2 regions of the Micromonospora sp. CPCC 205546 genome follow, and region 2 is predicted to be linked to the other one. Evidence: predicted binding sites of a transcription regulator. Region 2 holds the regulator's gene; the other holds the start of a gene.

Region 1 (3,494 bases), on a different contig from region 2:
CGTACGGGTGGGTGCTGTGCGGGATCTTCCGCCTCGTCAGCAGCGCCGTCGCCGGAGTGCCCCGTCCCGCCATGACGGTCAAGCTAACCCGCAGCCACGCGACCCGCGACCCGAAAGGGCGGGACGCCGGGGTGCACCGCTCGCGCGCTACCCGACCGGCCGGCAGAGCAGCACCGTCGGCGCCCCGGCGACCCGCGTCAGCACCAGGCTGGCCGCCTCGTTCCCGGCCAGCCGCAGGTCCCGGCGGAGCTTCTCCGGCTCCAGCGCGGAGCCGCGCTTGAGGATCTCCACCCGCCCGACCCGGCGCTCCCGCAGCAGCGCCCGCAGCCGCTTGAGCGAGAACGGCAGCACGTCGGTGACCTCCAGGCAGCGGGCGAACGGCGTCGGCGTCGGCGCGTCCGCGTAGAGGTAGGCGATGCTCGGGTCGGCCAGCGTCGCGCCCAGGGTGTCGGCCAGCTCGGCGACCAGGTGCGCGCGGACCACCGCCGGGTCCGGGTCGTACAGGAAGCGGCGCGCCGGGCCGACGGCGGCCTCGACGTCGCCGGAGCCGGTCAGCTGGCGGGGGCCGGCCGATCGGTCGGCCGGGCCCTCCTTCGCGCCGGGGGCGTCGACGGAGGGCCGTTCCCTGCCGCGCAGCACGGTGGCGCGGCGGGGGACCCGCGCCAGGTCGCCGCACCACAGGGCCGCCTCGACCAGGTCGCCGTCGACGCTCACCCACTCCGCCTCGGCACCCGCCGGGATCAGTGCGTGGTCGATGCCGGGCGCCACCTTCACGACGGTGTGTGGCACCCGCTCGGCCAGCCCGACCACGAAGTCCCAGGGCGGGGAGTAGGCGTTCGGGTCGAAGATCCGCCGCCCGGTGCCGGCCCTGCGCCGCGCCGGGTCGCAGAACACCCCGTCGACCCGGCCCACGTCGAACGCCGTGGCGTCGCCGCACTCCACCGTGAACAGCTCGGCCAGCCCGGCGGCCTCGGCGTTCGCGACGGCCATCGCGGCGGTCACCGGGTCGGCCTCCACGCCGTACACCCGGATGCCGGCGCGGGCGGCGGCGAGCGCGTCCGCGCCGAGACCGCAGCCGAGGTCGGCGAGGGTGCGCACCCCGGCGGCCCGCAGCCGCCCGGCCCGCCGCGCCGCGACGACGCCGCGCGTGGCCTGCTCCAGCCCGGCCCGGGTGAGGAACATCCCCGCCGCCACCGGCCCGAACTTGCCGACCGCCCGGCGCCGCAGCTCGGCCTGGGTCAGCGCGGCCGACGCGAGCCCGGCGGGCAGGCCGGCCGAGCGGAGCGCGGCCACCGCGGTCAGCGGGTCGCCGCCGGCCACCCGCGCGGCGGCGTCGAGCGCGGCCGACCCCTCGGGCGTACGCAGGGCGGCCAACTGGTCGAGATCCACCCCGTCATTGTGGTCGGCGGACCCGACGCGCCGAGCGGCGGGTTGGCACTCTCCTTGACGGAGTGCTAGCCGAGGAATAACCTGCGATTAGCACTCTCACCCCGAGGGTGCCAGCTTCCGGGCCCCGTGGCCCGGGCGCTGAACGCCAGGCGGACCGGCACCCGCGACGACGGCCCCGCCCGGTGGCATGTGGCAGATTGACGCTGGCCGGCTTGCCGGTCGGTAACGAAACCAGTACCCCAGGAGGGTATGCCCGTGACTACCGCGACCAAGGTTGCGATCAAGCCGCTCGAGGACCGGATCCTGGTCCAGGCGAACGAGGCTGAGACCACCACGGCGTCGGGCATCGTGATCCCCGACACCGCCAAGGAGAAGCCGCAGGAGGGCACCGTCCTCGCTGTCGGCCCGGGCCGGATCGACGACAAGGGCAACCGGATCCCGGTTGACGTCTCCGTCGGCGACACCGTCATCTACTCGAAGTACGGCGGCACCGAGGTCAAGTACGCCGGCGAGGAGTACCTGGTGCTCTCCGCCCGCGACGTCCTCGCGGTCATCGAGAAGTAAGCAACCGATCAGTGTCGTCGCCCCGGTCCGGCTCGCCGGGCCGGGGCGACGTCGCTTCGAAGGGACATACATGGCGAAGATCCTGAGCTTCTCGGACGACGCCCGGCACCTGCTCGAGCACGGTGTCAACGCCCTCGCGGACGCGGTCAAGGTCACCCTCGGCCCGCGCGGGCGCAACGTCGTCCTGGACAAGAAATTCGGTGCGCCCACGATCACCAACGACGGCGTGACCATCGCCAAGGAGATCGAGCTCACCAACCCCTACGAGAACCTCGGTGCGCAGCTGGTCAAGGAGGTGGCGACCAAGACCAACGACGTCGCCGGCGACGGGACCACCACCGCCACCGTGCTGGCCCAGGCGATGGTCCGCGAGGGCCTGCGCAACGTCACGGCCGGCGCCAACCCGGCCGGCCTCAAGCGGGGCATCGACGCGGCGGCCGCCAAGGTCTCCGAGGCGCTGCTCGACCGCGCCGTCGAGGTCGCCGACAAGGAGTCGGTCGCGCACGTGGCGACGATCTCCGCGCAGGACGCCACGATCGGCGAGCTGATCGCCGAGGCGATGGAGAAGGTCGGCCGCGACGGTGTCATCACCGTCGAGGAGGGCTCCGCCCTGCACACCGAGCTGGACGTGACCGAGGGTCTCCAGTTCGACAAGGGCTTCATCTCGCCGAACTTCGTCACCGACGTGGAGTCGCAGGAGTCGGTCCTGGAGGACCCGTACATCCTGATCACCACGCAGAAGATCTCGGCGATCGAGGAGCTGCTGCCGCTGCTGGAGAAGGTCCTCCAGAACAGCAAGCCGCTGCTGATCATCGCCGAGGACGTCGACGGCCAGGCGCTGTCGACGCTGGTGGTCAACTCGATCCGCAAGACCCTCAAGGTCTGCGCGGTCAAGGCCCCCGGCTTCGGCGACCGCCGCAAGGCGATGCTGCAGGACATGGCGATCCTCACCGGCGCCGAGCTGGTCGCCCCCGAGCTGGGCTACAAGCTCGACCAGGTGGGCCTGGAGGTGCTCGGCACCGCCCGGCGCGTCGTGGTCGACAAGGAGAACACCACGGTCGTCGACGGCGGAGGCCAGTCCAGCGAGGTCGCCGACCGGGTCGCGCAGATCCGCAAGGAGATCGAGGCCTCGGACTCCGACTGGGACCGGGAGAAGCTCGCCGAGCGGCTGGCCAAGCTCTCCGGCGGCATCGCGGTCATCAAGGTCGGCGCCGCGACCGAGGTCGAGATGAAGGAGCGCAAGCACCGCATCGAGGACGCGATCGCCGCGACCAAGGCCGCGGTCGAGGAGGGCACCGTCCCCGGCGGTGGTGCCGCCCTGGCGCAGATCCTGCCGGTGCTCGAGGACGACCTCGGCTTCACCGGTGACGAGAAGGTCGGCGTCTCGATCGTGCGCAAGGCGCTGGTCGAGCCGCTGCGCTGGATCGCCCAGAACGCCGGGCACGACGGCTACGTCGTGGTGCAGAAGGTCGTCGGCAAGGAGTGGGGCCACGGCCTCGACGCCGCCATCGGCGAGTACGTCGACCTGGCGAAGTCCGGCA
Region 2 (3,494 bases):
GCGAGCCGGATGCGCATGCCGTCCTCGACACCGGCCGGGATCTTGACCGTCAGCGAGCGCCGGGTGCGGACGCGGCCGTCGCCGGCGCAGGTCGGGCACGGGTGCGGGATGGTGGTGCCGTGCCCCTGGCAGACCGTGCACGGCCGGGCGGAGACCACCTGACCGAGGAAGGTGCGCTGCACGGACTGCACCTCGCCCCGGCCGGCGCACGCCTCGCAGGTGGCCAGGTGGGTGCCGGCCGCCGTGCCGGCGCCGGAGCAGGTGGTGCAGAGCACGGCGGTGTCGACGGTGATCGGCGCCTCGACGCCGAACGCGGTCTCGTGCAGGTCCAGCTCCAGCCGCAGGATCGCGTCGGCGCCGGGCCGGGTCCGCGGTCGCGGGCCCCGCGAACCGCCGGCCGCGCCGCCGAAGAAGGCATCCATGATGTCCTGGAAGCCGACGAACGGTCCGGCGCCGCCGGGACCGCCCGGGCCTCCCGCGCCCCCGCCGCCGGGGGCGAGCGGGTCGCCGCCCAGGTCGACGATCTGCCGTTTCCGGTCGTCCGAGAGGACCTCGTACGCGGCGTTGATGTCCTTGAACTTCTCCTGGGCCTCCGGATCCGGATTCACGTCCGGGTGGAACTGTCGCGCCAGCTTTCGGTAGGCGCGCTTGATCTCGTCGTCGGAGGCTTCCCGGCTCACCCCGAGAATGCCGTAGTAGTCCCTGGCCACTGCGTTCCGTGTCCTCATGTTCGTCTCGCGTTGCGCCGGTCGGCGGCCGGAGCCGGCCGTCGGCCCTGACTGGTCAGTTCTGGGCCAGCAGCTCGCCCACGTAGCGTGCCACGGCCCGCACCGTGGCGATGGTGCCGGGGTAGTCCATCCGGGTCGGCCCGAGCACACCGAGCCCGCCGACGCTGGTCGCGCCCGGCCCGTAGCCGGTGCTGACCACCGAGGCGGCGCGCAGGTTGTCGATCTCGTTCTCGTCGCCGATCAGCACCCGCGTCGTGCTCGGCTCCGCCTCGCCGATGAGCTTGAGCATGACGACCTCCTCCTCCAGCGCCTCCAGGATGGGGCGCAGGGAGCCCTGGAAGTCGAGCAGGCCGCCGCGGGTCAGGTTGGCCGTGCCGGCCAGCGCGATCCGCTCCTCGTGCCGCTCGATCAGCGTCTCGAGCAGCACGGTGGAGAGGGTGGTCATGGCCGGACGCAGGTGCGGCACGGCCTCCTCGACCAGCGCCTGCACCAGCGGCGGGGTCTCCGACAGCCGGGTGCCGACCAGCTTCTCGTTGACCAGCCGGCGCAGGTCCGTGACGTCGTCGGCGGGGATCGGCGCGGGCAGTTCGACCAGCCGCTGCTCGACCCGGCCGGTGTCGGCGATCATGACCAGCATCAGCCGGGTGGTGGAGATCGGCACGAGCTCCAGGTGGCGCACCGAGGATCGGGCCAGGCTCGGGTACTGCACGACGGCGACCTGCCGGGTGAGTTGCGCCAACAGCCGGACCGTGCGGTGCACCACGTCGTCGAGGTCGACGGCGCCGACCAGGAACCGCTCGATCGCCCGGCGCTCGGCCGGGCTGAGCGGCTTCACCCGGGACAGCCGGTCCACGAAGAGCCGGTAGCCCCGGTCGGTGGGCACCCGGCCGGCGCTGGTGTGCGGCTGGCGGATGTAGCCCTCCTCCTCCAGCACGGCCATGTCGTTGCGGACGGTCGCCGGCGAGACCCCCAGTTGGTGTCGCTCGACCAGCGCCTTGCTGCCGACGGGCTCCTGCGTGGCGACGTAGTCCTCGACGATCGCGCGCAGCACGGCGAGCTTGCGGTCGTCGAGACCCATCCTCCCCACCTCCTGTCGCACGTCGGCACCGGCACACGGGGCCGGAGCGGGCTGCTGGCACTCGACTGTAGCGAGTGCCAGTCTACGTCGGCGGGGCCGCCGGCGCGATGATCGACCTGGGGCGATCAGTCAGATCGGCGACCGCGCGACACCACCCGGCAGCGGTCATTTCGGACGTCCCGACCGGTGTCGCGCTGGTGCCGCCTTGCCGGCTGCCCCTACCGTGACCTTCATGACTGAACCACCTCGCCCTCCCGGAGCGGGGGACCCCGGCTTCCCGCCGGACCCCACCGCTCCGTCGGGGGTTCCCGGCCACGCCGGCAGCGGCGACCCCACCGCACCACTGTCCGGGGCGCCGGGCCCGGGCAGCCATCCTCCACCCGGTGACTATCCGCCGCCCACCGGCGACCAGCCGTCGTCGGGCGGCTACCCTCCGCCCGGCGACTACCCCCCGCCCGGTGGCTTCCCCCCGCCCGGTGGCTACGGCCCGCCCGGCGACTATCCCCCGCCCGGCGGCTACGGCCCGCCCGGGGCCGGCTATCCGGCCGGTGGCGGCTACGCACCGCCGACGGGCGGCTACGCCAGCAACGACGACAAGAACTGGGCCCTGATCGCCCACTTCGGCGGCGCGGCCGGCGTGATCGTCGGCGGCGGCCTGCTCGGCTGGTTGGCGCCGCTCATCGCGCTGATGGCCCGGGGGCAGCAGTCGCCGACCGCCCGGGCGCACGCCGTCGCGGCGCTGAACTTCCAGCTCACCTGGACGATCGTCGGGGTGCTGAGCTGGGTGGTCACGCTGATCACCTGCGGGGTGCTGTTCTTCGTCCCGATGCTCGTCTGGCTGGTGCCGCTGATCTTCGGCATCGTCGGCGGCGTCAAGGCCAACGAGGGCGTGCTCTACCGCTACCCGATGACCTACGCCTTCACCAGGTGACCCGGGTCGGCCGCTCCCCCGGCCGGCCCCGGCACGCGGTTCACGGCAGCAGGTCGCGCACGACCGCGTCGGCGAGCAGCCGGCCCCGCAGGGTCAGCACGGCCCGCCCGGCCGCGTGCCCATCGGCGGCCAGCAGCCCGGCGGCCAGGGCCCGCGCGGCGCCCGCCCGGCCGGCCTCGTCCAGGGCGTCCAGGGGCAGCCCGGAGGCGAGGCGCAGCCGGAGCATGACGTCCTCCATGTGCGCCTCGTCGGCGGTGAGCACCTCCCGGGCCAGGCCGGGCGACCCGCCGGCGGCCAGCCGCTTCGCGTACGTCGTGGGGTGCTTGACGTTCCACCAGCGCACGCCGCCCACGTGGCTGTGCGCCCCGGGGCCGAGGCCCCACCAGTCGGCGCCGGTCCAGTAGAGCAGGTTGTGCCGGCACCGGGCCGCCTCGTCGCGGGCCCAGTTCGACACCTCGTACCAGGAGAGACCGGCCGCGCCGAGGGCGGCCTCCGCGGCGAGGTAGCGGTCCGCGGCGACGTCGTCGGAGGGGTACGGCAGCTCGCCGCGCCGCATCCGCGTGGCCAGCCGGGTGCCGTCCTCCACGATCAGGGCGTACGCGCTGACGTGGTCCACCCCGGCGGCCACGACCTGGTCCAGCGAGGCGGCGAAGTCGGCCTCGCTCTCCCCCGGCGTGCCGTAGATCAGGTCCAGGTTGACGTGGTCGAAGCCGGCGTCGCGCGCCTCGCGGGCGGCGGCGACGGCCCGGCCGGCGCT

Evidence for each region. Region 2 encodes HrcA, which represses chaperone genes, less so after heat shock. Its sites were predicted from a motif close to GGTTNGCACNCTCNNNNNGAGNGTGCNAACC; they were not measured.
Region 1: groES (co-chaperone GroES) is a predicted target of HrcA. The motif match lies at 1,475-1,505, and genes of this name have one in related genera.

Annotation. Positions count from the first base shown of each region.
Region 1 is NZ_JBAKHL010000037.1:43,755-47,248, reverse strand. It holds gene ybaK (Cys-tRNA(Pro) deacylase) at 1-73, opposite strand, end outside; gene V6U77_RS18285 (THUMP-like domain-containing protein) at 148-1,389, opposite strand; gene groES (co-chaperone GroES) at 1,639-1,953, shown strand; gene groL (chaperonin GroEL) at 2,024-3,494, shown strand, end outside.
Region 2 is NZ_JBAKHL010000053.1:33,180-36,673, forward strand. It holds gene dnaJ (molecular chaperone DnaJ) at 1-710, opposite strand, end outside; gene hrcA (heat-inducible transcriptional repressor HrcA) at 784-1,806, opposite strand; gene V6U77_RS22450 (DUF4870 domain-containing protein) at 2,039-2,737, shown strand; gene hemW (radical SAM family heme chaperone HemW) at 2,778-3,494, opposite strand, start outside.